DNA from 4 places in the Bradyrhizobium sp. NBAIM03 genome. Region 3 is predicted to be linked to each of the others. Evidence: predicted binding sites of a transcription regulator. Region 3 holds the regulator's gene; each other region holds the start of a gene.
The links. Region 3 encodes PhoB, which activates phosphate uptake and scavenging genes when phosphate is short. Its sites were predicted from a motif close to TGTCATNNANCTGTCAT; they were not measured.

Region 1: I6F21_RS32705 (UDP-2,3-diacylglucosamine diphosphatase) is a predicted target of PhoB. The motif match lies at 4,024-4,040, and genes of this name have one in related genera.
Region 2: I6F21_RS30105 (secretin N-terminal domain-containing protein) is a predicted target of PhoB. The motif match lies at 609-625, and genes of this name have one in related genera.
Region 4: phnC (phosphonate ABC transporter ATP-binding protein) is a predicted target of PhoB. The motif match lies at 4,242-4,258, and genes of this name have one in related genera.

What each region holds. Positions count from the first base shown of each region.
Region 1 is NZ_JADYVS010000032.1:56,398-64,118, forward strand. It holds gene I6F21_RS32690 (caspase family protein) at 1-802, shown strand, start outside; gene I6F21_RS32695 (threonine/serine dehydratase) at 990-1,973, opposite strand; gene I6F21_RS32700 (glycosyltransferase family 1 protein) at 2,131-3,174, opposite strand; gene I6F21_RS32705 (UDP-2,3-diacylglucosamine diphosphatase) at 3,188-4,000, opposite strand; gene thiD (bifunctional hydroxymethylpyrimidine kinase/phosphomethylpyrimidine kinase) at 4,191-4,991, opposite strand; gene I6F21_RS32715 (PAS domain-containing sensor histidine kinase) at 5,312-7,291, shown strand; gene I6F21_RS32720 (Lrp/AsnC family transcriptional regulator) at 7,394-7,639, shown strand.
Region 2 is NZ_JADYVS010000027.1:6,705-13,889, reverse strand. It holds gene I6F21_RS30110 (nodulation protein NolB) at 1-522, opposite strand; gene I6F21_RS30105 (secretin N-terminal domain-containing protein) at 713-1,414, shown strand; gene I6F21_RS30100 (HrpF/NolX family T3SS translocon protein) at 2,894-4,687, shown strand; gene I6F21_RS30095 (hypothetical protein) at 5,599-5,892, shown strand; gene I6F21_RS30090 (nodulation protein NopA) at 5,964-6,197, shown strand; gene I6F21_RS30085 (FHA domain-containing protein) at 6,312-7,185, shown strand, end outside.
Region 3 is NZ_JADYVS010000007.1:186,759-194,479, forward strand. It holds gene I6F21_RS13065 (GcrA family cell cycle regulator) at 279-791, shown strand; gene phoB (phosphate regulon transcriptional regulator PhoB) at 1,091-1,798, opposite strand; gene phoU (phosphate signaling complex protein PhoU) at 1,821-2,537, opposite strand; gene pstB (phosphate ABC transporter ATP-binding protein PstB) at 2,549-3,370, opposite strand; gene pstA (phosphate ABC transporter permease PstA) at 3,367-4,212, opposite strand; gene pstC (phosphate ABC transporter permease subunit PstC) at 4,217-5,206, opposite strand; gene pstS (phosphate ABC transporter substrate-binding protein PstS) at 5,342-6,355, opposite strand; gene I6F21_RS13100 (ATP-binding protein) at 6,505-7,721, opposite strand, start outside.
Region 4 is NZ_JADYVS010000015.1:120,278-127,998, forward strand. It holds gene I6F21_RS22625 (selenium-binding family protein) at 1-928, shown strand, start outside; gene I6F21_RS22630 (hypothetical protein) at 1,012-1,605, shown strand; gene I6F21_RS22635 (DUF1045 domain-containing protein) at 1,609-2,307, opposite strand; gene I6F21_RS22640 (alpha-D-ribose 1-methylphosphonate 5-triphosphate diphosphatase) at 2,326-3,519, opposite strand; gene I6F21_RS22645 (chloramphenicol acetyltransferase) at 3,516-4,184, opposite strand; gene phnC (phosphonate ABC transporter ATP-binding protein) at 4,359-5,174, shown strand; gene phnD (phosphonate ABC transporter substrate-binding protein) at 5,250-6,158, shown strand; gene phnE (phosphonate ABC transporter, permease protein PhnE) at 6,226-7,113, shown strand; gene phnE (phosphonate ABC transporter, permease protein PhnE) at 7,110-7,721, shown strand, end outside.

The sequences.
Region 1 (7,721 bases), on a different contig from region 3:
GCAGGCCTGGCACAAGGCGGTGCTCGCCAACTCGCCGCTCGCCTACAAGAGCTTCTATGACAGCTACGGCAACAGTCCCTATGCGCAGGTCGCGCTGAAGCTGCAGGTGCAGCCGAAGCAGATCCCCCTGATGCAGGCGACCAAGTTCCTGGCGCCGCAGACCATTGCTCCGACGATCAAGATCGGCAATCTCGGCCAGCCCAAATACATGCCGCTGATGCAGCAGGGCAATGGCGAGCAGGTGAACGGCAATCTGCCGGTCGTGCAGAAGCCGCTCGACGGCAATGTCGTCGGCAAGCTCGGCAATGGCGGACAGATCGTCACCCTGCCTGCGGGCAACAACCAGCCGAACCCGCAGAACGGCACGCCGCCGCAGACCCCGAGCAAGATCGTCACGCTGCCTGCGCCGACCAATACGGTCAACGGCAAGGTCGGCATCGGCAAGATCGTGACCCTGCCTGCGACCAGCACCATGCCGAATGGCGGCACCATCAAGCCGGGCAAGATCGTGACCATGCCGGTGAATGTCGGCAAGGGTGGCCCGAACATCGAGTCGAAGCCGGTCAACGTGCAGACTCCGAACCGCCCGATCCGGCTCAACAACGGCAACACCGGCATCGTCAAGCTCAACAATAACCCGGTGAATAAGGTGCAGGTGCAGACCAACGTGCAGAACACCCGTCCGCAGCTCAACACGATGCCGAGCCGCATGGTCAGCAGCAACAACAACTTCCGGCAGTCGATGAACCAGGCGCCGAGCATGAACAATGGCGGCAACCGTCGCGGCGGCTTCATGCGCTGATTTCGGCGAGCGAGACGATAAAGGGGCAGAGCGGAAACGCTCTGCCCCTTCTTCATGTCTGTTCTTGGTCATTCCGGGATGCGCCGTAAGGCGCAGGCCCGGAATCCATACTCCCGATCGTGGTTATGGATTCTCAGATGCGCAATTGCGCATCATAGCTCTCGCTGCGCGAGCCCCGGAATGACGATCAGGCCACCAGCTCCGCGAACAGTTCCGCATCGACATTGCCGCCTGACAGCACGATGACGACGTTCTTGCCGGCCACATCAAGGCGGCCCGCGAGTAGCGCAGCAAGCCCCACCGCGCCGCCGGGCTCCACCACCAGCTTCAGCTCGCGATAGGCAAAGGCGACAGCCGCGCCGACTTCCTTGTCCGACGCCGTGACGCCGCGCGCCAAGAGCTTGCTGTTGATCGCAAACGTCATCTCGCCCGGCATCAGGGCCATCAGCGCATCGCAGATGGTGCGGCCGGCCGGCGGATGCGGCTCGCGATGGCCTGCGCTGAGTGAAATGCCGTGATCGTCGAAGGCCTCGGGCTCGGCGACCACGATCTCGGCTTGCGGATAGCGCGCCTTCACGGCGGTCGCGACACCCGCGATCAAGCCGCCGCCGGAGGCCGGCGCCACCACGATGTCGGGGCCGAGGCCGAGCGTTGCCATGTCCTCGGCGATCTCGCGGCCGGCGGTGCCCTGCCCTGCGATCACGAACGGATCGTCGTAGGGTTTGACCAGCGTCGCGCCGCGCTTCTCGGCAATGCCGCGCGAGATCGCCTCGCGGTCGTCCTTGTCGCGGTCGTACAGCACGACCTCGGCGCCGTAGGATTTGGTGCGCTCGCGCTTCGACAGCGGCGCATCCGCTGGCATCACGATGGTGGCCTGCATGTCCAGGATCTTTGCCGCCGCCGCCACGCCCTGGGCGTGGTTGCCGGAGGAGAACGCAACGACGCCGCCGGCGCGCTTGTCCTGCGGGATCGAGAACACCTTGTTGAAGGCGCCGCGGAACTTGAACGAGCCGGTGCGCTGAAGCATCTCCGGCTTCAGGAACACTTTCGCACCGACGCGCTCGTTGAGCACGGGGAAGGACAACAGCGGGGTGCGGATGGCGTAAGGCGCGATCACGCGCGCTGCGGCATCGATGTCGGCAGGGCCGACCGGAAGGGCCTGTTCGGTCATGGCGGAATGTTATCGCGGCCGATCAGGCCCGGGCAAGACACCTCCGCGAGAGGATTTCCCCATAGCGTTTTCGCGCGAAGTGGATCCCGGTTCGCGTGAAGAAAACGCGTCAAAACAAGAATCTAGAGCTATTTCGATCGATCGGATCGAGATAGCTCTAGGCGACTTGGCGCGGCTGTTCCGCGGCGTTCCGACCGGGCAGCACCGCCCCGACCGCCAAAATGCTGTCGATAAAGACCGTTGCAGAGGCCTCCCAGGTGTAATTGGCGGCGAACGCGACGCAGTCCTGCCGGGAGATATCGAGCGCGGCGAAGCAGGCATTGCGCAGATCGTGATCGAGCGCGCCGACCGGCGCATCGCCAATCACGTCGCGGGGACCCTTCACGGGGAAGGCCGCGACCGGCAGGCCGCTCGCGAGCGCCTCCAGCAGGACCAGGCCGAAAGTGTCGGTCTTGCTCGGGAACACGAACACGTCGGCGGCCGCGTAAATATCCGCCAGTTCCTCGCCGTGCTTCTCGCCGAGGAAGATCGCATCGGGGTAGACCTCTTCCAGCGAGGCGCGCGCCGGGCCGTCGCCGACGACCACCTTGGTGCCGGGTAGGTCGAGGTCGAGGAACGCCTCGAGATTCTTCTCGACTGCGACGCGGCCGACCGACAGGAACACGGGTGCCGGCAGGCAGAGATCGATGACGCGCGGGTGGAACAACGTGGTGTCCACGCCGCGCGGCCACAGCACGACATTTTCGAAGCCGCGCTCGGTCAGTTCGCGCGCGAGCGCCGGCGTCGCCGCCATCACGGCGCGACTGGCGCTGTGGAAGCGCCGCAGCGCCCGCCAGATCAGCGAGCCCGGCACTGGCACGCGGGCGCGGACATATTCGGGAAAGCGGGTATGGAAGCTGGTCGTGAACGGCAGCTTGCGCTGGCGGCAATAGCGGCGGACCATCAGGCCGATCGGCCCTTCGGTCGCGATGTGGATGCTGTCGGGACGTGCCTCCTCGATCAGCCTTGCGATCCGGGCCGGGCGCGGCATGGCGAGGCGCAAGTCGCGATAGCTCGGCATCGCGAAGGTGCGGAACGATTGCGGCGTCAGGAACGTGAACTCGACGCCGAGCGCTTTTGCAGCGTCAGAGAGCTTGGTCAGCGTCCGAACCACACCGTTGACTTGCGGGTGCCAGGCGTCGGTCGCGACCAGGATGCGCATCAAGTGGTCCTTGTTATGCAGCTCTGGCTGCGACCTGTGGCACCTGCTCCGGCTTCCGCAACTGATCCGCCCAGGTGATGATCTCGAAGTGACCGTCGTCATGCTCGACCAGGGCGGTGCAGCTCTCCACCCAGTCGCCGCAATTCATGTAGCGGATGCCGGCCTCGTCGCGGATCACGGCGTAGTGGATGTGGCCGCAGATCACGCCGTCGGCCTGGTGACGCCGCGCCTCGGCGGCGAGCGCCTGCTCGAAGGCGCCGATATAGTTGACGGCGTTCTTGACCTTCTGCTTGGCCCATTGCGACAGCGACCAATAGGGCACGCCGAACAGGCGGCGGAAGAAGTTGACCAGGCGGTTCATCTGGATCGCGAAGTCGTAGGCCTTGTCGCCGAGATGGGCGAGCCAGCGCGCGTTCTGCACCACGAGATCGAAGATGTCGCCGTGAATGACCAGATAGCGCTTGCCGTCGGCGCCGGTGTGAACCGTGTTCTCGACCACGTCGATGCCGCCGAAATGCGTACCGTAATAGTTGCGCAGGAACTCGTCGTGATTGCCGGGAATGTAGATGACCTTGGCGCCCTTGCGCGCCTTGCGCAAAAGCTTCTGGACGAGGTCGTTATGCGATTGCGGCCAGTGCCAGCTCGATTTCAGCGCCCAGCCGTCGACGATGTCGCCGACGAGATAGATCGTATCGGCATCGTGGTAGCGCAGGAAGTCGAGCAGAAGATCGGCTTGTGAACCGCGGGCCCCGAGATGGACGTCGGAGATGAACAACGTGCGAAAGCGCCGCTCCGGGCTCTCGTCACTCACATCGTAACTTCCCATGCGCCAGCCTGTAACAATGTCCCGTGACAGGGGGATGACCGATTGAACCCTTGAGGCACCTTCAAATACGAATCACGCCTTGCCTCGCCCTCCCCGCGAATATCAGTCGCATGCGACAATCAGGCGACATGGCGCCGCAGGGTGGGGGCGCTCCCTCCCCCGCTTGCGGGGGAGGCGAAGCAAGCCCGCCTCAGTAGAACTTGTGGAAATGATGGATCGGCCCATGGCCGTGGCCGACGCTAAAGCGGTCGGCGGCGGCGATCGCGGCGCTGATCCAGGCCTTGGCGTTGCGCACGGCGGCCTCGAGGTCCTCGCCCCTGGCCAGCCCTGCCGCGATGGCGGAGGACAGCGAGCAGCCGGTGCCATGGGTGTTGCGGGTGGCCACACGCGGCGCGGCGAGCGCGATCGCGGTCTCGGCAGTGACGAGATAGTCGGTGCTCTCGGCGCCCTCGCCGTGCCCGCCCTTGATCAGGACGGCGCGGCAGCCCAGCGCCAGCAGGCGGCGTCCCTGGCTTTCGATCTCGGCCTCGCTCGCCGCCACCGGCGCATCGAGCAGGGCCGCAGCCTCCGGCAGGTTCGGCGTGATCACGGCAGCCAGCGGCATCAGCCTGGCGCGCAGGGCGTCGACGGCTTCAGCGGCGAGCAGGCGGTCGCCGGAGGTCGCCACCATGACGGGATCGAGCACGATATGCCGCGGCGCCCAGCGCGACAGCGCGGCCGCGATGGCATCGATGCTGGCGGCCTGGGCCACCATGCCGATCTTCACCGCACCGATGTCGAGGTCGGAGAACACCGCGTCGATCTGCTCGGTGACGAACCCGGCCGGCACCGCGTGAATGCCGGTCACGCCGCGCGTGTTCTGCGCCGTCAACGCCGTGATCACGGAGGCGCCATAGACGCCGAGCGCGGCAAAGGTCTTCAGGTCCGCCTGGATGCCGGCGCCGCCGCTCGAATCGGAACCGGCGATGGTGAGTGCGACCGGGGTCGTCATCGCGGGAGACATGTGCTTGAGGAGGCCGCCATGGCCTCTCGTAGCGCGACCGTGGAACGTCAGCAAGCGCGCCGGGCCGCCGCCAGGCGTGATTCGCGAACCGATTGCGCGCCTTGCGAATCAGTCGGACACCGCGCGGACCAAGGCCCGAAATGATGCGGGCTTGAAAATGCAACGGCGCCGGACCCTTGCTATAGTCGCGTACCTTAGCGTGCTTCGCCGGTTACGCGAGACGTCAGGTGGTGGAACCGTCCAGCGCCCCCATGTTGCGGGCCGCCGGCCCCGCAAGCCACCTGAACAAGACTCCTTGGGGTGGAACGATGTGGGCCTTCTTCGAACGTCTCCTCGACTCGTCCATGCTGTCGCCGCACGGCATCTGCCTGTTGTGGGAGCCTCAGCTGATCTGGCTTCACGTCGTTTCCGACGCCAGCATTGCCGCTGCCTATTTCTCGATCCCGTTCGCCCTCGCTATTCTCGTCACCAAGCGGCGCGACCTCAAGTTCGGCTGGGTCTACTGGGCGTTCGCGATCTTCATCATGGCGTGCGGCCTGACCCACGTGCTGTCGATCTATACGCTCTGGGTTCCGATCTACGGCATCGAGGGCATGCTCAAGGCCGCCACGGCGGTCGCGTCGGTCTTCACCGCCGCCGCGCTCTGGCCGCTGCTGCCGAAGATCCTCACGATCCCCTCGCCGTTCGAGCTGCGACAGGTCCAGGCCGCGCTCGAGGAGGAGGAAATCAAGAGCCGCGACGCCACGCTGCTGCTGCAGCAGGTCCGCGACGCCCAGCGCGCGATGCGCGAGAGCGTGGCGCGCCTCACCGCGATCGTCGAGACCGCGGTCGACGGCGTCATCCTGCTCGATGCGCAGGACCGCATCCTGCTGTTCAATCCGGCCTGCGAGCGCTTGTTCGGCTACCGTGCCGACGAGGTGATGAACCGCAACGTCGGCATGCTGATGCCCGAGGCGGATGCAGCATCCGACCGCCAGGCGCGGCATTTCGCGACCGGCGGCGAGGCCGTCGGCCTGCGCAAGGACGGCACGACGTTTCCGATGGAGCTGTCGGTCGGCCAGGCGCGGCAGGACGGCGAATTGATCTTCGTCGGCATCGTCCACGACCTCACCGCGCGCAAGCTGACCGAGCAGCAGCTTCAGCAGGCGCAGAAGATGGAGACGGTCGGTCAGCTCTCCGGCGGCATCGCGCACGACTTCAACAATCTGCTGACCGTCATCATCGGCAATGCCGAGCACCTGAGCGAGCAGCTCAAGGCGAGGCCCGACCTCGGGCGCTTTGCCGACGACATCTGCCAATCGGGCGAACGGGGTGCCGAGCTGACGCAGCGCCTGCTCGCCTTCAGCCGCCGCCAATTGCTGCGGCCTCAGACGATCGATTGCCGGAGCCTGCTCGATTCCATGTTCAAGCTGCTCAAGCGCACCTTGCGCGAAGACATCGAGATCAGGACGACCTCCGGGCCCGGCACGATCCTGGCCTTTGCCGACCGCGCCCAGCTCGAATCCGCCGTGCTCAATCTCGCGCTCAACGCGCAGGATGCCATGCCATCGGGAGGCCACCTCACGCTGGCCACGGAGCTGGTCACGATCGAGGATGATGACGGTGCCGTTCACCGGGAGGTCGCACCCGGCAGCTACGTCCTGATCGCGGTTACCGATGACGGCGAAGGCATGACGCCCGAGGTCGCCGCTCGCGCGTTCGAGCCGTTCTTCACCACCAAGGAGGTCGGCAAGGGCTCGGGCCTCGGCCTCAGCATGGTCTATGGCTTTGCCAAGCAATCAGGCGGCCATGTCTCGATCTACAGCGAGGCTGGCCTTGGGACCACGGCCAGGATCTACCTGCCGCGCGCGAGCACCGGTAGGTCGCAAGCCGATCTTCCCGACGGCGAGGACACGGCGCCGCGAGGCTACGAGACGGTCCTGATCGTCGAGGACGATCCGTTCGTCCGCTCCTCCGTCATTCGCAGGGTGGAAGCGCTCGGATATCGCGTCGTCGCCGCGGTCAACGGCAAGGATGCCTTGCAGCAGCTGCAGAGCGATCCCGGCATCGACTTGCTGTTCACCGATATCGTGATGCCCGGCGGCATGAGCGGCTGGGAGCTCGCCGATCAGGCGCGGCGGGTGCGTCCCGGCCTGCCGGTCCTGTTCACCTCGGGCTACGCGCTGGAGACCCTGGTCGAGCAGTGCCGCGCGCAGGCGCGAGCGGTCGTGCTGACCAAGCCCTACCGCAAGGTCGAGCTCGCCCAGCGGCTGAGGGATGCATTGGCCGCCGCAGTGGTCCCATCCTAGCATCGCGCCCGAATGCACCTCGGATGATCCAGCAAGTTCGCTTGCTAAATCCAGCCGGTTTTGGCCTATTAGCCGGAAGAATACGCTTTCGGAGTGCCCGCGATGGTTCCTTTTTTCGTTCAGATCAAGTGCAAGCTCGGCCAGTCCTATACGGTGGCCAATGCGCTTGCCGAAGCCGAGATCGCCTCCGAGATCTACTCCACGGCCGGCCAATACGACCTCCTGGTGAAGTTCTACGTCGACAAGGATACCGACATCGGCCACTTCGTGAATGAGAAGGTGCAGGTGCTGCCGGGCATCCAGGACACTCTCACCATCATCACCTTCAAGGCGTTCGGCACCGGCTAAAGCATGATCCGGAAAAGTGCGAAGCGGTTTTCCGGAAAGATCATGCGTAAACAACAACCTAAAGCGCGATGATGATTCATCC
Region 2 (7,185 bases), on a different contig from region 3:
TCAGCCCGCCGATAGAAGCTTATTCAGAGACGAACTGACAGCACCTGTCCCCTTGGAGATGAGCGAAACCTGGATGACGCCGCTGTAAACATCCCGCAGATTCGCCAGCGCCGAGTCGAAATGATCCGCACCCTCCGGTTTTCCCACTGGATGCACCTCCACTTGCTGCACACGCAAGACCGGTTGTGCGGCCGGCCCAAGCTGCAGACTCTTGGTAGGATTAGGCTCGCCGACGAGCGTCGGCGAAACTGCACCCGACGGAAATGGTTTGCCCTGGTGGATAGCAGAAATGCTCTGAAGGACGCGATCGCCTAGCGGGCTCGCCGGCGCTACTGCGCGCTGCACTTCCGGCAGCGATGGAGCTGGCGCGTGCTCGGTCACAGAAGAGACGACACCTTGGTTCGAGGCCACCTGCGCAAGACTCTCGCCAAACTGAGTGTGCGCCGGCGAACAGCCGTTAGAGGCACACTCTACGGAGTTGGCAGGGATCGACGTAACGCCAAACAACATGGAGGAAATCATTTCTGTCACGTGGTGAGATGAGCCGTTCGTTCACACGAATGGGCCGCACCTTAGAGAAGCAAGCTGACCAAAAACTGACGAGCATCTGTCATCTAATGATCACGGTTAGCTTCCAATTTGGGACGAAGCATCGGCTTCCAAATTTTGGGACAAATTCCGGTGCTTGTTCTCAAGTGTAAAAATAGCAGGAATGCTCATCCCATCCACAAGGCTGCACATCTTGAAGAAAGTTCTCTATGCTGGTGTTTTCATTTGCTTTGGCGTCGTCGAGGCGCTCGGCGCTCCCCTGGCGCTGCCATCGACGCCTTATAGTTACACAGTTCTGGATCAGGACCTCGCGGCCGCACTGCAGGAATTCGGCAACAACCTAAATATCAGAGTCAATATCAGCACCGGGGTGAAGGGTCGGATTCGGGGGCGAATGCCGGATCTACCACCGCGAGAGTTCCTCGAACGGCTGATTAATCTCTACAATCTTCAATGGTACTACGATGGGCTGGTGCTCTACGTATCCGATGCGCATGAGGCGCAAAGCCGCCTTTTGGTCTTGAGTCCAATCAGCTTTGATGCGTTCAAGGCGGCACTCGATGCGCTCGACATCTCCGACGAGCGTTACATCGTGAGACCCGTACCGGGAGATGGCCTCGTCTTCGCCTCTGGTCCACCCCGCTTTGTCGCGCTTGTGGAGCAAACAGTAAAAGGACTTGCGGCGGAGGCACAGGCACGGCGAAACCCGAGCGGTGCCGAAAAGCCGCCGCACGAGTCGGTTTTGATGCTGTTTCGCGGATCCTCCAGCGTGGTCATTCGCGAAGGACGACCGAATGACGCTCCTTCGCCGGAGGCACCACATCAAGACGGCGTGGTCCAAACACCCGATGCAGGTAAGAAATGACTTGATGACAACAGATGGCCTCGAAGAGATGCAATGCGTCTGCTTATGCCCTCTGTCAGCTTTTCGAAAGCTACTGCTGCCATTGTCAGAGCGCGGATGTGTAGATGGCCGATGCCGCAGGGTGGCGCAATATGCCAGCAGCATCGGTGAGCGTGCTTTTCCACTTTAGCGCCTCATGCGAGCTTTTGAACAACTCCACGAAGTCCGTCATGCAAACGAGCTTCGTCGCATAAGAATGAAAGCCACTCCGCTGTCCAAAAGGAGGAACAGGATGGACTTCAACGCGCTAAGCCGGGCGGACAACAGCCCAGCGTCCCACTCCTCCTCATCGCCCGCCGGTCCAAGGGAGTTTGAGCGTGAACTAATGGCATTGCATGAAATACCCGAATACAGCCAGGACCTAATTTGGCAGGAACTCGGAGGCAGATCATCGCGTGTCGAGCCATCATTGAGCGGCGGCGAGCGGTCCAATTCCCAACAGCCGATCGCTCAACACCGCGCGGACGCCTCCGATTTCGGCAACGACCTTGTTTGGCAAGATCTTGAGCCTTGGCTCATGCGGGCCGGGTCACCTCACGCTGGACCGTCTCAAGCTGGGCCCGCGTTGCACGCAGGGGTTGCTCCGCCGGAAATTGGAGATTTCGCCATGGCGAACGGTCGTCGCGCCAAGGACGACTGGGTCTTCACTGGCCAAACAGCTACGCCCGCTCAGATCGAAATGCTAAGAAGCCGCGATCTCATACCTACCAGGGGTGTCCGGACAACAACGTTCACCATCCTGGGTGTGCCTCACACGGCGGAATGGCGAGAAGAAGGTTTTATTCGTCTCATACCGTCGCTGGACCCTTCCCTTTGGCCTGTGGGTTCGAGCGAACACTCGCCAAGCGGCTAAGCATGATGACATGAAGAATGCCGAGTGCAGCTGAGCTTCGATCCGCTCGGGGCAATAGGGGCCGCACAATACCGTCGGACTCTTCGAGCATCTACGCAAGCGCCAACTGGTGGGGCGCAGGCGCGAGGTCGCTACGCGTGGGTGATTTCCACCATAAGATGCTGCGGAGACCTGCGACCTTGTTTCACGAATCATCGCACGTGACCATCCGCAGAGCGGCAGACTCGGCCTCTGTAATTTGAGCTAGTGGGCCCGGAGGCGAGCGATCGAGCATAACAAGCAAGGCAATTCCGATATCGAGAACCCATCACCGCCTCTCACACCATCATTGCGCGTCTCGTTGTGAAACCTCTGAGCGCCGTCAGCTTTTGGAAAGCTAATCGAACCTACCATGTGGCGTGAATATCTAGACGGCGATGTGCCTATAGATTGTAGCGGAACTGAGCGCTGGGGGCGCACTGAGCAATCGGAAGCAAGTGGTAGGAGCCATCGAAGCCCATCGACATTTCTTGCTCGTTGTTCGTCGCGATTCTCGGGCTGCGCCACATGACCGGCTTGTGGTGCGATCTCAAATCAGAGGACGTATAATGTCAGTCAACAACCTGTCACTAACCGCCAACTCGAGCTTGTCCGGGCTGGCCCCCGGACCCTCATCGGCGCGGGATCTTTCAAACTTCGAGGCGATGCTGGCTAGTTTCTCGTTGAAAGACGATGACCGTTCGACTGCACAGGATCCGCCGGCTGCAGACTCAGCCAAGCAGCTGACGGAGGAACTCACGCAGGAGGTGCGGAACATCCTCCCGCCGGAGATCAAGGCTGCACTGGACGCATGTCAGCAGGCCCCAGAGCCATCCTCCGCGGAGTCCTCCTCCGCTGCGAGCGCCCCGAAGATTGCAGAGGCACCCGTACAAAGCTCCAGGATCACGTGGAACAGCGGCACGCTGACTGATGCCGAGCTGCAGATTGTGTCGGTGCTGAACCGACACAAAGACAAATGCCCGCTGGATTGGAAATCTCTTGGAGATTTGGCCAACGATCCCTCCACACCGCCGGATCTAAAGGCGGCGATCGAGGCTCTGCAACAGGACCCAGAGCTCTTCTATGCGATAGGCTCGCAAGGTGACGGCCGCTGCGGCGGGAAGATCAAAGCAGGTGATCTCTCCGGCTTCTCCGATCACCACCCTCAGGTTTCTGCTTTCCAGGAGCAGCGGGCAAAGAGCTATACGCAAAACTACATCCCTTCCGACGGCACCCGGAATGGCGAGCCATCGGTGATGACCCAGACCGATGCATTGCGCGAGCTCTATCGGTATTCCGACAACCTGCCTAAGAACCTGAGCCTTGCGGATTTCAAGCGGATCGTCGACGGCGAAGCTAAGACCGGCAAATGCCCGCCACAGGTCCTCGCGGCCGCTCAATACTTCCTCGACCACCCGGATGAATGGAAGCACTTGTACGGAGGCTCGATAGACAAGGTCCACAAAGAGGACTTCCTGCAGGTTGCTTCATCATCGATGAATCTCACGCAAGCCGAGCTCGATACGCTCAATACGATCAGCAAGAACCAAGACGCTTTCTTCGGGAAGGGTGATCTGACCCGGGAAAAGCTGGCGAGCATGGTGGATGACAAGAGCCTCGCGCCCGAGGTGCGAAAGGCGGCCTCCCAGCTGCTCTCCGATCCTGTGTTGTTCGGGTTGATGAACAACGCGATTACGGGCTACAAAACCCACCATAAGTTCTTCGACTTCGGCGGCGGCCATACGGTCGATTCCGGCAACATCAGCAACACCGACTTCAACCAGTTCTTCAACAACATGTCGGGTGCGAACCGCACCGTTCACCAAGTGAAGACGCATGCCGTCCGAACGCCTGCCGAGCAGGACGCGGTCGCGGACATGACGATGGGAGTGGCAGACCAGCCCGACATCAAGTCTCCCAAAAAGAACGGTGGCGCCTTCATGCACGCACTTAATGACGTGCTCAAAGTTGGCTCTAAGGTATTCGACTGGGCCGCGACAGCAGTCGGTGTACTTGGCTTCATTCCAGGCTTGGGTGAATTGGCCGATCTGGCGTCAATGGTGCTCGAAGCCGAGGCGCAAGCTGCAAATCTTCTTCACACTGCCATCAGTGGCGGCAACATAAAGCAAGCGCTGGAAGAAGCCGGGCTGAGCCTTGCGGCACAGGCGGTGGGCTGCATCGCCGGACCTGAAGTCAAATTAGCAATGCGAGAAGGCTTGGTGAAGCAGGCAATTCAAGAAGCCGCGACGGCCGGCGTCAACCTGCCGGTTTCGGTGGCCCAGTCCTACGCGGAGGATTATCTGAATAACCTGAAGGCTCGCATCGAATCCGAGCGCTTGCAAGCTGCAGGCGCTAATGCCTAGGCGGAGCGACGCTATCTTCTCAGGATCACGCTGGAAACGCTAATCGAGCTTGCGCGGCCTCCGCGCGGTTGGGCCTCTCTGCCGAGCAGTAGGTCGCGCAAGCTCTACTAGCATACTTGAGACCGCCTCCGAATCCGAGGAACTTATTTCGGCTTCTTCACTGCGTACAAACTATGTTGGCCGCACTCGATCGTTCGAATCCGACCTCAACTCCAGTCTGCCGCTGTGAAGTTCACATCGACTGCATACGCCGCCTGTCAAGACCGCGATGCATTAACACTACGCGACAGACCGGCCGCAGCCGCGGAGCCTGCCGGTTGCGCAAGGATCGAGAGCACATTGGTCCAGAGCGGGTAGAAGTCCGAAGGGCTCTTTCTCGAGTGGCGGGCTTCTGCTCGGTCTCCCTGAAAGTAAGTCGCGATTGACGGATCTGCTATGGGCCCGCCAGGACCGAGAGACCGCTCTTGGCCGCTGAATCGGCCGTCAACACTCTGGCTTTCCGCCTCGCTCCGACCAGGTCAAGCTCCATGCCGCTTCGCCTGACTCCAAGCAAATTGTCGAAAGAGCTCGGAGGCATCGCAAGGGACGTGAGTTCGAGATTGCAGCACGTCGGCCTCAAAACGCTTTTGTTAGTGGTGGCTTTGATATTTCGCTATTGAAGCTTTCGAAACGATGAGCAACGTGCTCACCCGATCAAGCTCCACAAACGATTGTTTGTCTTAACCATCTGATCTCCAGCTTTCGCGGGCAACTTGTTCAAATACGGTCGGCTGGTGAAGACATATAATGATGATCGACCATCGGCTCATTACATTTTCTACGACTCGTCAGCTTGTCGAAAGCTAATACTTGCATAGTGGAGGGCGGAAACTGCCTCCATTGGCACGATCGAATTGACATAGGAGAACCCGATGCGCGTTACGAGCTCTAGCGTCGCTGGGCACGTTGATGCTGACCTCCATGCGGCTGGCGGCAAAAGCGGCGGCAAAAAAGGATCTCACAAGCCTGGCGAGCGCGACGATCATGCCGGATCGCCTGATGCAAACATTCCCGTAAATGGCGGCGCGTCCATGGGCGGCAACTCGCAAGAAGCCGCTATGCAGCAAGCGTTCAGCGTCGCTTTGGGAGCCGTTGCTCTCCAATTTGCGAATAGTGCAATGAGCCATTTCGACGATGTCATGGCCGAGACAGAGGAGGATTCCTGACGTCGCATATTGCGACGTTAGGAAATAGGAGCCGCACGTCGCGGCGAAATTCGAGCACACAGGAGAATAGTATGTCTAAAAACGTTGGTGCGTCTCATACCTCGACTGCAGGTGGGGCAGCCGGCACCGCTACTGCTGCAGCCGGTTCCACGGCTGCTGAAGTTGCTGGAGAGGCGGCATTCCAACGGCAAATCGCCGCTCTGACCTTGACCAGCACAAAGGCTGCTGAGAGGGATGTTGAACTTCGCGTCGTCTCGACCGAGCTCTCGACCGTCAAGAAAGCGGCCGATGAGCGGGTGCAGTAAGGGATGAGATGGGGCGACGTCGCCGCCCCACTTTCCCCGGCTGCTTAGTCTGTGAAGTCGCACGGGCCGTACGGTTTTGCCGTACGGTTCCGTTCGCTGTTCAGGAAACCGATCGTGAATGAACCAAATTGCCCGCATTTCGAAGTGTTGTCGGGGTGTTACTCCGGGCTGACAAGTAAAGTGGGGGTCGGATCGTGTCTGATTGGCAGCAGCCTCGATGCTGACTTAATCTTCGTCGAACAAGGCCTCGAACCGCACCATCTTCGTGTCACCCCTCATTCCAATTCAATCGAGATCGAGGCCCTTGCGAGGGACGTTAGGATCGAGGGGCACGAGACTGTTTTACCGAACGAATCCATTGTTGTCCCTCTTCCTGTCGTTTTGCATGCCGGGGCGATGTCCATTCGCTGGACGATCGAGGACTACAAACAAGCTGGCTCCATCGACTGCCGGCATATATCGCTCGCCTTTCTCGCTTTGGTCCTGATCAGCTCTGCCGCGGTTGGCGCAGTCTCATCCAGTTTTGTCCAGACCGATACCACCGTGGCGTCAAGTCCGTCGTCCCCTGCTCCGGACATTGCGCCCAAGCTGGCGCTCAGCGCTCCTGATGCTCTGGCCACCGATGCAGCTGCCGAACGGTTGCAAAAGGAAGTTGACAGAGCGGGACTTGTCGGCATCAAGGTCGGCTCTGGGGCGGGCGTTGTCACCGCCGATGGCTCAGTTACGCCCGCCTCGCTCGCCACATGGCGAGACGTCCAGCAGCGGTTTGATCACAATAGCAATGGCGCTTATACGCTCGTCAATGCGGTGGCTATCAAGGATGAGAAGACGCCTCCCGCAATTGGGGTCCAAGCTGTTTGGCGCGGGAGCGACCCCTATATTGTCATTGCTGGTCAAAAGTATTTCGTCGGCGCGCTCTTGAGCAATGGATGGACCGTCTACGCGATTGAGGAAGGGCGTGTTCTGCTGAGCCGGGATGGCCGGCTTG
Region 3 (7,721 bases):
GTGCCGATTTTGCGGGTTTTTCACCACGGAACATGTGGAAGCGAGTCGGCGGACTCTTGCGCGGGAGTCACGCCATATTGTAGCGTTTGGACTGTCAGATACGACATCTCGTGCAGCAGTTCTGATCCCAGAAGTCCTCATGTACCGGCGTAAACGTTCGGGCGTCTTGAGCGCGCCCGGCGAGCCTTAAGGGATTCTGACGGCACGGGTTTTTCAAGGCTAAAGCATTCGCTGCGAAGGCCCCAGGATGGCAGGCCCGCAGCGAGGGAAAGGGTGCAATGACGGTTTTGACCTGGTCCGATGATCGCGTCGAGCAGCTGAAGAAGCTCTGGGAGGCCGGACTTTCGGCCAGCCAGATCGCGGCGGAGCTCGGCAATGTGACCCGCAATGCCGTGATCGGCAAGGTGCACCGGCTCGGCCTGTCCGGCCGCGCCAAGAGCCCTTCATCGGCAGCGCCGCGGCCGCGCAAGGCACGGCCCGCGCAGCATATGATGCGGGTGACCCGCCCCGTCGCGCGCGGCAACACCGCGTTGGCGCAGGCCTTCGAGGTCGAGTTGGAAGCCGAGCCGGTTACCTACGACAACGTGGTGCCGATGAGCCAGCGGCTGTCGCTGCTGGAATTGAACGAGGCGACCTGCCACTGGCCGGTCGGCGATCCCTCGAGCCCGGATTTCTTCTTCTGCGGCGGCAAGGCGCTCTCCGGCCTGCCCTATTGTGCCCAGCATTCGCGCGTGGCCTATCAGCCCGCAGCGGATCGCCGTCGCGCAGCACCGAAACCGGGCACGCGGTGAGCTTGCGGAATTCCCTGATCGCCAAGCTTTGATCGCCAAGCTTGATCGCCAAGACTGCAGCCGCCACACGATGACGGCTCCCAATCGCTCGGTGTCATCCCCGCGAATGCGGGATCCGTAACCGCGGGGCGCAATCGTTGCGCGAGATGGTCACTCCGAGTCTTCGCCAAACCACGTCCTGTGGCTAATCGCGAATAGCGCAAGCGCTCGCGCTGAGATCCCGGGCTCACGCTGCGCGCGCCCCGGGATGACGGCCGAGATCGGCGCCGCAGTTCGCCAAACCAGCTGTCGCTGGCGCCTTACGTCTGCTCAGCCTTCGCGAAGCGATCGTCCAGCGCGTAGCCGGCGCCGCGGACGGTGCGGATCGGGTCCTGCTCGCGGCCAAGGTTGAGCAGCTTGCGCAGGCGGCCGATATGGACGTCGACGGTGCGCTCGTCGATGTAGATGTCGCGGCCCCAGACGCTGTCGAGCAGCTGCTCGCGCGAGAACACGCGGCCGGGATGCTCCAGGAAGAACTCCAGCAGGCGATATTCGGTCGGACCGAGATCGATCGGCCGGCCCGAGCGCGCCACGCGGCGCTTGTCGCGGTCGAGCTCGATATCGCCATAGGCGAGCACGGTGGCGAGGCGCTCGGGACTCGCACGCCTGAGCAGGCCCTTCACGCGCGCAAGCAGTTCCGGCACCGAGAACGGCTTGACGATATAATCATCCGCGCCGGTCGCGAGCCCGCGCACCCGTTCGCTCTCCTCGCCGCGCGCGGTGAGCATGATGATCGGCAGCTGCTTGGTCTCGGGGCGGGTCCGAAGCCGCCGGCACAGCTCGATGCCTGACAGGCCCGGCAGCATCCAGTCGAGCACGATCAGATCGGGAATGTGCTCCTTGAGGCGGGTGTCGGCGTCATCGCCGCGCATCACCGTCTCGACGTCATAGCCGTCGCCTTCGAGGTTGTAGCGAAGAAGCTCGGTGAGAGCTTCCTCGTCCTCAACCACCATAATGCGTGCGCCCATGTGGTCGTAGCTCCTTAAGTCGTCAGGTGTTCGGCACCGTCGTGGCGAAGGTCGTCATGTCGCCCTTCGGCCGCTTGTCGGTGATCGCCTGGCCCTCGATCATGTAGAACACGGTCTCGGCGATGTTGGTGGCGTGGTCGCCGATCCGCTCGATGTTCTTGGCACAGAACATCAGGTGGATGCAGAACGAGATGTTGCGCGGATCTTCCATCATGTAGGTGAGGAGCTCGCGGAACAGCGAGGTGCAGATGGCGTCGACTTCCTCGTCGCCCTTCCACACCGCCATCGCCGCCGGCAGGTCGTGCGCGGCATAGGCGTCCAGCACCGACTTGACCTGCTGCTGCACGAGGTCGGTCATGTGCTCCAGGCCGCGGAACAGCTTGAGCGGATGGAAATCCGTCTCCAGCGCCGCGACGCGCTTGCCCATGTTCTTGGCGAGATCGCCGATGCGCTCGAGATCGGTCGCAACGCGCATCGCGCCGACGATCTCGCGCAGGTCGACGGCCATCGGCTGGCGGCGGGCGATGGTGAGCACGGCGCGCTCCTCGATGCGCTTCTGCAGCGCGTCGAGCTCGACGTCGGTGGCGACGACGCGCTGGCCGAGCGCGACGTCGCGGCGGATCAGCGCGTCGACGGAATCGACGATCATGCGCTCGGCGATGCCGCCCATCTCGGCGACCAGGCGGGTGAGCTCCTGAAGGTCGCTGTCGAAAGCCTTTACGGTATGTTCAGAACCCATGTTCCGTCTCCTCAGCCGAACCGGCCGGTGATGTAATCCTGCGTGCGCCGATCGCTCGGCGACGTGAAGATCTTGCTGGTGTCGTCGAACTCGATCAACTCGCCGAGATACATGAAGGCGGTCTTGTCGGAAACGCGCGCCGCCTGCTGCATGTTGTGGGTGACGATCGCGATCGTGTAGTTCTCGGACAATTCCTGGATCAGCTCCTCGACCTTGGCGGTCGAGATCGGGTCGAGCGCCGAGCAGGGCTCGTCAAACAGGATCACCTCGGGCCGCACCGCGACGGTGCGGGCGATGCAGAGGCGCTGCTGCTGGCCGCCGGAGAGCGACAGGCCGGAGGCATTGAGCTTGTCCTTGACCTCGTTCCACAGCGCGCCACCGCGCAGCGCCTTCTCGACGCGGTCGTCCATCTCGGACTTGGAGATCTTCTCATAGAGACGAATGCCGAAGGCGATGTTCTCGTAGATCGTCATCGGGAACGGCGTCGGCTTCTGGAACACCATGCCGACCCGGGCGCGGAGCAGGTTGAGGTCGAGCTTGGGGTCGAGGATGTTGGTATGGTCGAGCAACAGCTGACCGTCGGCGCGCTGGCCCGGATAGAGGTCGTACATCCGGTTGAAGATGCGCAGCAGGGTGGACTTGCCGCAGCCGGACGGGCCGATGAACGCCGTGACGCGGTTGGTGCCGAGCGCCAGGTTGATGTTCTTCAGCGCGTGGTGGTCGCCGTAGTAGAAGTTGAGGTTGCGCGCCGTGACCTTGGCGGGCGCCTCGGGCAGGGGCTGCGAGCCGGGATGAACGGACGGTGCGCTGACGGAAACAGACATTTCACTCATTTTGCAGTCCTCTCGGCGCCAAGGATGCGCGCGCCAATGTTAAGGGCAAGCACGGTCAGGGTGATCAACAGCGCGCCGCTCCAGGCGAGTTGCTTCCAATACTCGTAGGGGCTCTGCACGAAGTTGTTGATGGTGACAGGCAGGTTCGCCATCGTCTTGTTCAGGCCGAGGCTGAAGAACTGGTTCGACAGTGCCGTGAACAACAGCGGCGCGGTCTCGCCGGCGACGCGGGCGGTCGCCAGCAGCACGCCGGTGATGAGGCCGGAGCGCGCGGCACGATAGGCGATGCGCTTGATCACCAGCGAGCGCGGCAGGCCGAGCGCGCTGGCAGCTTCGCGCAACGGATTCGGCACCAGCAGTAGCATGTCTTCGGTGGTGCGCACGACGACCGGGATCACGATGACGGCAAGCGCCAGCGCGCCCGCAATCGCCGAGAAGCCGCGCATCGGCACCACCACCGCGCCATAGATGAAGAGGCCGATGATGATCGAGGGTGCCGACAGGAGAATGTCGTTGATGAAGCGGATCACCGAGGTCAGCTTGTCGTTGCGGCCGTACTCGGCGAGATAGGTGCCGGCGAACAGGCCGAGCGGCGCGCCGATGCCGACGCCGATCACGGTCATGATCAACGAGCCGACGATGGCGTTGCGCAGGCCGCCCTCGGTCGATCCGGGCGGCGGCGTGTCAGCTGTGAAGACCTGGAGGTTGAGCCCGGCCAAGCCGTTGTAGAGCAGCGTGACCAGGATCAGCGCGAGCCAGGTGACGCCGAAGGCGGCGGCTGCGATGCAGAGGCCGCGAATGACGATGTCCCAGCGGCGGCGGCGCGAATAGATCGGGTTCATGGCTTCACTTCCCGGCCTTGGTTTCGAGGCGCAGCAGCATCAAACGGGCGGCAGCGAGCACGAAGAACGTCAGCACGAACAGCAGGAGGCCGAGCAGGATCAGGCCGGACTGGTGCAGGCCGTCGCTCTCGGCAAATTCGGAGGCGATCGCCGCCGAAATCGTCGTGCCCGGCGCGAAGATCGACGAGGAGATCCGGAACGAGTTGCCGATGATGAAGGTCACCGCCATGGTCTCGCCGAGCGCCCGGCCCAGCGCCAGCATGACGCCGCCGATGATGCCGACGCGGGTGTAGGGGATCACCACGCTGCGGACGACCTCCCAGGTGGTGCAGCCGACGCCGTAGGCGGCTTCCTTCAGCACCGGCGGCACCGTCTTGAACACGTCGACCGAAATCGAGGTGATGAAGGGCAGCACCATGATGGCGAGGATCAGCGCGGCGTTGAACAGGCTGAGATAGGACGGGGGCCCTGCGAAGATCGCGCCCAGCACGGGGACGCCGTCGAACACCCTGATCATGAAAGGCTGGAAGGTGTTGGCCAGGAACGGGCCGAGCACGAAGAAGCCCCACATGCCGTAGATGATCGAGGGGATGCCGGCGAGCAGCTCGACCGCCATGCCGATCGGGCGGCGCAGCCATTGCGGGCAGAGCTCGGTGAGGAAGATCGCAATGCCGAGACCGACGGGAATGGCGATCAGCATCGCGATGAAGGAGGTGACGAGCGTGCCGTAGATCGGCCCGAGCGCGCCGAGCACCGGCGGATCGGCCGAGGGCGCCCAGCGCTGCGTCCACAGGAAGGAGATGCCGAACTCCTGGATCGCCGGTAAGGCGCCGACGATCAGCGAGATGATGATGCCGCCGAGGATCAGCAGCACCGAGATCGCGGACAACCGCGTGATCCAGTAGAAGGTGACGTCGCCGAGCTTGAACGCGCTCAAGGCCTTGGCGCGATCATATGGACCGGCAGCATCAATCACATTGCTCTCAACAGCCATCTCAGCCACGCCGATCCCCTATACCCGTTTTATGTACGCTTGTTGTTGGTGGCGCGCTCCGGATGCGGCAGGAGGCCGATCCGGAGCGGAGATCTTGCAGCGTCCCGGAACCGTGTCCGGGACACATATAGCGCCTTAGCTCTTGATCTCGGCAGCCCAGGTCTTCTCGATCTGCTGGACGACGCTGTCCGGCATCGGAATGTAGTCGAGCTCCTCGGCCATCTTGCCGCCGTTCTTGAAGGCCCAGCGGAAGAACTTGATCGCTTCCTGCGCGGCCGCCTTGTCGGTGGCGGACTTGTGCATCAGGATGAAGGTCGCCGCCGTGATCGGCCAGGACTTCTCGCCGGGCTGCTCGGTCAGGATGACGTAATAGCCGGGAGCCTTGGACCAATCGGCGTTGGAGGCGGCCGCCTGGAAGGCCTCGACGGTCGGCTGCACCGGCTTGCCGGCCTTGTTGACGAGACCGGTGTGGGTGAGCTTGTTCTGCTTGGCATAGGCGTATTCGACATAGCCGATCGAGTTCTTGGTCTGGCTGATGTTGCCCGACACACCCTCGTTGCCCTTGGCGCCGACGCCGACCGGCCACTCGACCGCGGTGCCCTCGCCGACCTTGCTCTTCCAGTCCGCGCTGGCCTTGGAGAGATAGTTGGTGAAGTTGAAGGTGGTGCCCGAGCCGTCCGAACGACGGACCACGGTGATGGCTTCTGACGGCAGCTTCGCGTTGGGATTGAGCTTCTTGATCGCGGCATCGTCCCACTTGGTGATCTTGCCGAGATAGATGTTGGCCAGGGTCTCGCCGTCGAACACCAGCTCGCCCGGCTTCACGCCCTCGATGTTGACGACGGGGACGATGGCACCCATCACCATCGGCCACTGGACGAGGCCGTCCTTCTCGAGCTGCTCGGCCTTGAGCGGCGCGTCGGTGGCGCCGAAGGTCACGGTCTTGGCCTGGATCTGCTTGATGCCGCCACCCGAGCCGATCGACTGGTAGTTCAGACCGTTGCCGGTCTCCTTTTTGTAGGCGTCAGCCCACTTCGAATAGATCGGGAACGGGAACGTCGCGCCGGCACCGGTGATGTCGGCCGCAAAGGCTACCGTCGTCGATGCGGCGACCAAGCCGGCAGCGACCATGGTTTTGAGGAAATTCATGCTGGTCTCCATACAGGGGAGCGAAGCGCCATCCGCGCCCGATCGCGCTCCCCGCGCCGCCGCTTTAGGGGCGGTCGGCTGTGCTTTTACGAAGGTTTCGTGACAGTTGGATGACGACACCAAGCAATTGAAATGGCTTGCGTTTCCAATCAAACCGGAGTCTTGATCTGGGGAAAACAGGCGGTGAAGGTGGCGCCCTGCCTGGGCACGCTTTCGATCAAAAGGCGGCCGCGATGACGGTTAAGGATATGTTTCACCAACGATAACCCGAGCCCGGTGCCGCCTTGCGAGCGGCTGTCGCCGACGTCGACCCGATAGAAGCGCTCGGTCAGCCGCGGCAGGTGCTCCGGCGCGATGCCCGGGCCGAAATCGCGGACCATGACCCGGATTTCCTGAGTTCCGTCAGCGGCGGCGCTCGAGGTCAGCGACACGATGACGCGCCCGCCGGAGGCGCCGTATTTGAGCGCGTTCTCGATCAGGTTCTCGAACAGGCGGAGCAGCTCCTCGCGGTCCCCCGCGATCATCACCGGCGGCTCCGGCAGGTGGATGTCCACCTCGACCTGACGCTCGCGCGCCAGCGGCTCGAGCCCGTCGGCGACCTGACGGATGATCGGGACGAGATCGACCAGGGTGTCGGGCCGGACATGGGCCGACAGCTCGACCCGCGACAGCGACAAGAGATCGTCGATCAGGCGCGCCATGCGCGTGGCCTGGTTGTGCATGATGCCGAGAAAGCGCTCGCGCGCCTTGGGATCGTCCTTGGCCTGGCCCTGGAGCGTATCGATGAAGCCCGACAGCGCCGCCAGCGGCGTGCGCAGCTCGTGGCTGGCATTGGCGACGAAGTCGGCGCGCATCTCCTCGACCCGGCGCAGCGGCGTCTGGTCGTGGAAGGTCATCAGCATGCATTTGTCGGCGCCGCCGAAGCTGGTCGGCACCGGTACCGGCGTGATGATCAGCTCCATCCAGCGATCAACCGGAACATGATCGAGATAGGTCGCGCGCCGCGGCTCGGTGGTCGCGATGGCCTCGCGCAGCGCGGTGATGATCTCCGGCGAGCGCAGCGCGAACTGGGCGAGCTCGTTCTTGCGCAGCGCCGGCGCGAGCTGGGCGGCGGCGGCGTTGAGGTGGATGACGCGGCCGGCCCGGTCGAGCAGCACCGCCGGATCCGGCATGCCGGCGACCACCGCGGCCACCGCCGCGCTCTCGACCGGGTTGATGCGTCTGACGTCGTCGCGGGAGGTGGCGGGATCGTGCAGCCGCCACGGGATCAAGGCAGCCGCCGCGATGCAGAGGAACACGATTGCAGCGTGCAGCGCCGACAATTCGCCGAGCGAGACCACGACGGACAGCGCCAGCGCCGCGGCGA
Region 4 (7,721 bases), on a different contig from region 3:
CACCAACGGACCTCCGGGCGTCTTCATCATGGATTGCGAGACGTTCGAAGTTCTTGGACGATGGGAGATCGACCGTGGCCCGCAAACGCTGCATTATGATTTCTGGTGGAATCTGCCGCGCGATTACATGGTGACGAGCGAATGGGCGTTACCGCCGCAGTTCGAGAACGGGATCGTCCCGGAAGATCTGCTGGCGAACAAGTATGGCCATCGTCTCCACTTCTGGGACCTTCGCGCCCGTCGCAACGTCCAGACCATCGACCTCGGCGCCAATCATCAGATGGCGCTGGAGGTGCGCCCCGCGCACGATCCGGTTCGCGAGTACGGCTTCGTCGGTGTCGTGGTCGACACCACCAACCTCGAAGCGTCGATCTGGACCTGGTGGCGCGAGGGCGGAAAATTCCATGCCGAGAAAACGGCGACGATCCCTCCCGAACCCGCGCCCAAGGAGAAGCTGCCGCCGCTGCTGCAGGGATTTGGCGCCGTGCCGCCGCTGGTGACCGACATCGACCTGTCGATGGACGACCGGTTTCTCTATGTCTCGTGCTGGGGCACGGGTGAGATGCGCCAGTACGACGTCAGCGATCCCAGAAAGCCGAAGCTTGCGGGCTCAGTCCACATCGGCGGCATCGCGCGCCGCACGCCCCATCCGAACGGCAAGCCCTTTGCGGCGGGTCCGCAGATGGTCGAGATCAGCCGCGACGGCCGGCGCGTGTACTGGACCAATTCGCTTTATTCCACTTGGGACGACCAGTTCTATCCCGACGGGGTTCCGGGCGTGGAAGTCATGGCCAATGTCGGTCGCAACGGCGGCCTCGAGCTCGACAAGGACTATTTCGTGAGCTTCCCCGACGGATATCGTGCGCACCAGATCAGGCTCGAGGGCGGCGACTGTTCGACGGACTCATTTTGCTACCCGTCGGTCTAGATGGCACGCAGGCGAGCCCGGCCCTTGGCTGGCTGTGGCTCGCGCTTGTTGCGAGCGGTCTCTACCACGGGGTCAATCCGGGAATGGGATGGCCGCTCGCCGTTTCGGCCGGGCTCATGGACAAGAGCCCCCTCGCGCTCTTCCGTGCATTGTGGGCTCTGGCGGCCGGGCACCTCCTGGCAACACTTCTCGTGCTGCTGCCGTTCGCCTTCCTGCTCGTACTGGCCGAATGGCAGCGTCCAATCCAGATCGTCGCGAGTCTTCTCGTCATCGGCTTTGGCGTCTACCGGCTGATCGACCGGCGTCATCCGCGCGCGCTGGCACGAATTCCGCCGACGCAATTGGTGCTCTGGTCATTTGCCGTCGCCATCGCTCACGGCGCTGCCCTGATGCTCGTGCCGATCTATCTCGGGCTCTGCCAGGCCTTCAAGCTCGATGCCGGCCATCAGGCGGCGGGCGCGCTGATGACGGCAAATCTCGGGATGGCGGTGCTGGTGTCGCTGGTGCACGTTGCCGCCATGGTCGGCGCCGGCGGATGTCTGGCGTGGCTGGTCTACCGCCATCTGGGACTGACGTTCGTCTCGCGAAGCTGGTTCAACCTGGATGCAGCCTGGGCGATCAGCCTCGTTCTGGTTGGCGCGGTGGCGCTCGCTTTCAATCTTGCGACCTCGCGCTGAGGTCTACCGCACCAAAGCCCACTCGCCGATGATGCGAAACCGCGCCTTGGCATCATCCTGCTTGAACAGGGCAATGCGATCGATCGCGAGCGTCTCGATCCCCAGCGCCGCAAACCGTGTTCGCAGCATCTGAAGGATCGGCCCGCGCCGCTCCGCATCCAGCCGCCCCGTCAGCGTCATGTGGAAGCGGAATTCTTCCATCACGTAAGGATAGCCCCAGCGGTCGAGATAATCGCGCTGCCGCTCGCTGAGCTTCTCCGGCTTGCGCCGAGCGCGATCTTCCGCCGTCAGCGCGGCGCGAAACGGGTCGAACTCGCGAACGCAATCAGCGGCAAGTTGCTGGAGCGTTTCCATCGGCTCGGCCGGAATAACGGCAATGAAGCCGCTGATGGCATCGACCATCGGTCGGATTGCCGGGATAGGCCGTGTCTTGCCCGCGAACGCCTCGCAGGCGGCCAGCAGCTCGGCTTCGGTCTTGCCGGGCGCCAGCGCCATCGGCGCCTTCAGCGTGGCGTGAAAGCCGTACTTGCGGGGATCGGCGCTGAGCTCGCGCCAGTCGGGCGCGGCGTGCAGCGCCTGCTCTGGAAACGAAATCTCGCCGCCGCTGTAGGCGTCATAGCCGAGCAGCTCGGCGCCGAAGCGGGAGAGGGCGCTGTCGCGGCCTGCGGCAAAATAGATCGCGTAGCGGGGGAAACCTGTCATTGCCTCAGCATAACCAATTTACGCCGCGACGACAGTCTCGCGCGGGGCCGCCACTGCGGTGAGCAGCCGCGTCGCGTCGGTGAGATGCACGAGCCTGCCGCCTGAGATCACCGCGATCAGCCGCGGCCGCAGCTTCACGTTGTCGTCGACGAGGAGAATGTCAGCGCGGCGTCCCTCCGCGAGCAGGCCGCGATCGGTGAGGCCGGTCGCGCGCGCCGGGCCGGCGGAGACCAGATCCCAGGCCTGAGCCAGAGGCACCACGCCATCGGCGGCCAGGCGGAACGCGGCGAGCAGCTGCGCGGGATAATAATAGTCAGACGCCAGCACCGAGCAGAGCCCCTTGGCGATCATGTCGGAGGCCCTGGTCCAGCCGGTGTGGCTGCCGCCGCGCACGACGTTCGGCGCGCCATAGACGATGGCATCGCCGTGGCTGGCCGCAGCCTGCGCCGTCTCCTCGTTGATCGGAAACTCCGCGATCAAGGCGCCGAGCTCGCGAAAGTCCCGGCGCATCGCCGGGCTCGAATCGTCGTGCGAGAGCATCCGCACCTCGGCCCCGCGGGCCGCGGCGGCCAGGCGTGACACCGAGGCGGGCACCTCGTCGGCGCGCGAGACCACGCGCTCGACCAGCCGGTCGAATTCTTCACTCGACAGACCGGTGCGCTCCACCATGCGGTTGCGCTTGCGTGGGTTGGAGATGTCGGCAACGACGCCGTCCATATGATCGTTGAAGGCGAACAGGTCGACGCGGCCCTCGCTGAGCCACTGTGCGATCTCCGCTTCGGCATCGAGATTGAAGGTCTCGTGCCGCAGGTGGAAGCGGGTGTCGGCAGCGAACTGCGGACGCTGCCGCTCGATCGCCTCCATCAGGCCGCGCGCATTGTCGGCGCTTCGCAGGCCCGGCTCCCACGAGCAGGTCGTGGCGTGAAACACGGTGGTGATGCCGTTGCTGATCGCCTGGCGGTCGCTGTCGGCGAGCGCGACGTCGATCGGAAAGTCGACGCCGGCGCGCGGCATCATCTGCCGCTCGAAGGCATCGCCATGCAGATCGACGATGCCGGGCAGCACCAGCAGGTCACGGGCATCCAGTGCCAGCCGCGCCCGGCCGCGAGAAGCATCGACCTCTGCAATGTCTGTTCCGGAGACGAGAAGAGAGGTTTCGACGAGCTCGGCGCCGATCAGGGCCCGGCCGCCTTCGATGAATATGTCTGTCACGCGACCGCGCTTCGTTTGCTGGCAGGAGAATTGGCGAGTGAGCTCGCTTTTGCTTCGTATGCCGAGAGGAAATCTTCAATCCCGAGCTTGCGGAAATTGGGCAGCGCCTCGCGCAACTTGTCGTGATCCCAGTCCCACCAAGCAAGCCTTGCAAGCCGTCCGGCGATCTCCTCCGAGAATCGCCGCCGCACGATGCGGGCCGGATTGCCGGCGACGATGCTGTAGGCCGGCACGTCCTTGGTGACGATCGCGCCGGCGGCGATCACCGCGCCGGTGCCGATGTTGCGGCCCGGCAGCACGATCGCGCCATGGCCGATCCAGACGTCATGGCCGATATGAACGTGATGCCGGCGGCGCCAGTCGAAGAACTCGAGATCGTCGCTCTCACCTTCGAAATAGGCGCTGGATCGGTAAGTGAAATGCGCCTGAGTGGCGCGATGCATCGGATGGTTGCCGGGATTGATGCGGGTCATCGCCGCGATCGAGCAGAACTTTCCGATGGTGGCGTAGGTGATCTGCGCATCGTTCACGACATAGGAATAATCGCCCATCGCGACTTCATGCAGGATCGTGCGCGCGCCGACTTCGGTGTAGGCGCCAAGCCTGGTCTCATGCAGCTTGGCCGAGGGATCGACGGTCGGCTGAACCGAAAGAGCTTTGGCCATGTTGCATCCGAAGTGCGAGGGCGGGAGTCTTTCTTCGAGCGGCCGGATGACGGTGTCGTGACAATGAGATGACAGGGGATGACGTGCGTAGGATGGCCGCACTGCAGCAGCCTTGTCACACAAGTGTTAACCACGGGCGTTAGCGGTTGGCTCCAGCTACTCTGGAGCCCCTCGATGCTGGTGGTTGAAGGTCTGACGTGTCGCTTCGGCGCGAAGGCCGCTGTGGACGATGCTTCGTTTCAAGTTTCCCCTGGCGGCTTCGTCGGGGTGATCGGGCGATCCGGCGCCGGCAAGTCGACATTGCTGCGGTCCATCAACCGCCTCACCGAGCCCTCCGAAGGCCGCATCCTGTTCGAAGGCGTCGACGTCACCGCGCTGCGCGGCAAGGAGCTGCGGCAGTGGCGTGCGCGGTCGGCGATGATTTTTCAGCAGTTCAACCTCGTCGGCCGGCTCGACGTCCTCACCAATGTGCTGATGGGGCGGCTGTCGACGGTGCCGACATGGCGGTCGCTGCTGCAGCTTTGGCCCGAAGAAGACAAGGCCATCGCGATGTCGGCGCTCGAGCAGTTCGACATGGCTGCCATCGCGGCCCAGCGCGCCGAGCAGCTCTCGGGCGGTCAGCAGCAGCGCGTGGCGATCGCGCGGGCGCTGGTTCAGCAGCCCGACATTATCCTTGCCGACGAGCCGATCGCCTCGCTCGATCCCCGCAACACCAAGATCGTGATGGATGCGCTTCTGCGCATCAACAAGCATTTCGGTATCACCGTGCTCTGCAACCTGCATTCGCTCGATCTCGCCCGCAGCTATTGCGACCGCCTGATCGGGATGGCCGCGGGGCGGGTGGTGTTCGACGGCGCGCCGGCGGCCTTGACCGATCATATCGCGCGCGAGCTGTACGATCTCGAGGCGAATGAAGTCATGGATGTTGCGCCCGCGGATGCATCGGTCGGCACGGCAGTTCCTGCCCTCCGCACGGTTGCCGTGGCCTGATCGCTGCTTCTTTAAATCGAGCCTGGTCGTAGAGCCGGAACTCGACAGTTTCATAACCTTGAAATGGGAGACGTCATGATAGACCGTCGTACGATCGTTGCCGCTGCGGCGGCCCTGGCATTTTCAGTTTCAGCCGCTGCGGCGCAGGACTGGAAGGCAAAATATCCTGAGTTGATCTTCGCAAAAGTCCCCGACGAGAATGCCTCCGGCACCACCAACCGCTGGACGCCTCTGACGGAGTACCTGTCCCGCGAGCTTGGAACCAAGGTCACGCTGCGCATCGCCAACGACTACGCCGCGGTGATCGAAGGTCAGCGTGCAGGAAACATTCACATTGCGATGTACGGCCCGGCGTCCTACGCGCGTGCCTACATCATTGGCGCGAAGGTCGAACCGTTCGCGATCGAGGTGAACGGCGACGGCACCAAAGGCTATTACTCGGTTCTCTATGTCAAAAGCGATTCGAGCTACAAGGACATTAAGGACCTGCAAGGCAAGAACCTCTGCCTCGTCGATCCCAATTCGACTTCCGGCAACAACGTGCCGCGTTTCGCGATGAACAAGATGGGCATCGACCCGGAAAAGTTCTTCGCCAAGGTGGTCTATTCGGGGAGCCATGAAAACGCGGTGATCGGGCTTTCCCAGGGCACCTGCGACGCGGCGTTCAACTGGTGGAACGACGAGAAGGAATCGAACCTGCTCCGGATGGAACGGAAGGGCATGGCGAAGGCCGCTGATTTCAAGATCATCATGAAGTCCGAGCAGATCGTGAACTCGCCGATGGCCTATCTCAGCAGCCTGCCTGACGACCTCAAGGCGGCGATCAAGAAAGCAGTGCTGGAAATTGCGGTGAAGGACAAGGCGGCTTTCGACAAGATTTACGAGGGGAAGCAATTGCCCTACGTCGAGGTCGACCACAAGGCGTATGACGCCGTGATCGAACTGACCAAGTTTGTCGACAGCATTCGCAAGCAGAAATCCTGAGGGAAACGAAGCGTTGGACAAGTCGGGCAGATCGCAAGATCTGCCCGTCGGCTCTCGCGAACATCCCATGCGAACAGCAGTTCCCGAATTTCCGGAAGCCAGGCTGCGTGAGCTTGGCGATCGCTATGCGGCCGCAATTGCCGCCAAGCGCCGCCGCGTATGGCTCGGTGCCGCCGTCCTGATCGCCGTTGCCATTGCCGCGGGCTGGATGGGCGAGGTCAGTCTCGGAAATTTTGTCGAGAATTTCTGGCGCTTCCCGGCCTATTTCCTCAGCATCGCACCCAAATTTTCGTTCGCGACCGCATGGAGCGATTTGGCGGAGTGGCTGTGGGGATTGCCGCGCTGGGCACGGCTTCTCGGGGATACGTTGCTGATAGCCTATATGGGCACCCTCTCGGGTGCGCTGTGCGGTTTTGCGCTTTGCTTCCTCGCCTCGGCCAATCTCGTGAAATCAGGAACGACTGTTTTCGTCACCCGGCGCGTTCTGGAGTTTTTCAGGACCGTGCCGGAGATCGTGTTTGCCCTGATCTTCGTGCTGGCCTTTGGTCTCGGGCCGCTGCCGGGCGTTCTGGCGATTGCAATCCATACCGCCGGAGCGTTGGGCAAGCAATTCGCCGAGGTTGTCGAGAACATCGACAGCAAGCCGGTCGAAGGGGTGGCGGCAAGCGGGGGCAGCTGGGTTCAGGTTGTTCGGTTCGGCGCGTTGCCTCAGGTCCTCTCGAACTTCGTGAGCTATGCCTTGCTCAGGTTCGAGATCAACGTGCGTGGCGCGGCCGTGATGGGCTTCGTCGGCGCCGGCGGGATCGGCCAGGATCTGATCGAGGCGGTTCGCAAGTTCTACTTCACCGACGTCAGCGCCATCCTGCTGCTCATCGTCCTTACCGTCATGTTGATCGACTTCCTGACGGAACGGTTGCGACACCGCCTGCTCGGGCTGGAGGGAAGCACCCGATGAGCTCCTTCAGTTTTGAAAACCGGGCCGGCATTGCCCATCGGTATCCCGACGTCTTCCGGACCGATTGGTGGCAGCGGGGAAGGATCGCAATACTCGTCGGCGGGACGGTCGGGCTGTTCCTGTTCGGGATCGTCCAGCTCGATATTCCCTTTAATCGGCTCTCCCTGGGCATGGTCAGGCTGGGCGAATTCGTCCAGCTCATGTTGCCGCCCAACCCGGGTTCTTGGGCGGAGGTTCTGAAATATCTGCATGCGCTCGGAGAGACGGTGTCGATCGCGTTTCTCGGCACCCTGGGCGGCGCGCTGCTCGCGCTGCCGGTATCCCTGCTGGCGGCGCGCAACGTGGTTGCAAACCGGATCATCCGCCTATTGACGCGTCGTGGCCTCGATACCATCCGTGGAGTCGACACTTTGATCTGGGCACTGATCTGGGTCGGCGTCGTGGGGCTGGGGCCGTTTGCCGGCATCCTGGCCGTGATCTGCAGCGATTTCGGAACGTTCGGCAAGCTGTTCTCGGAAGCGATCGAGGTCGCCGAGAAGAACCCCGCGGAAGGCGTTCGGTCATCGGGCGGCAACCATCTCCACAGCGTCCGCTTCGGATTGCTGCCG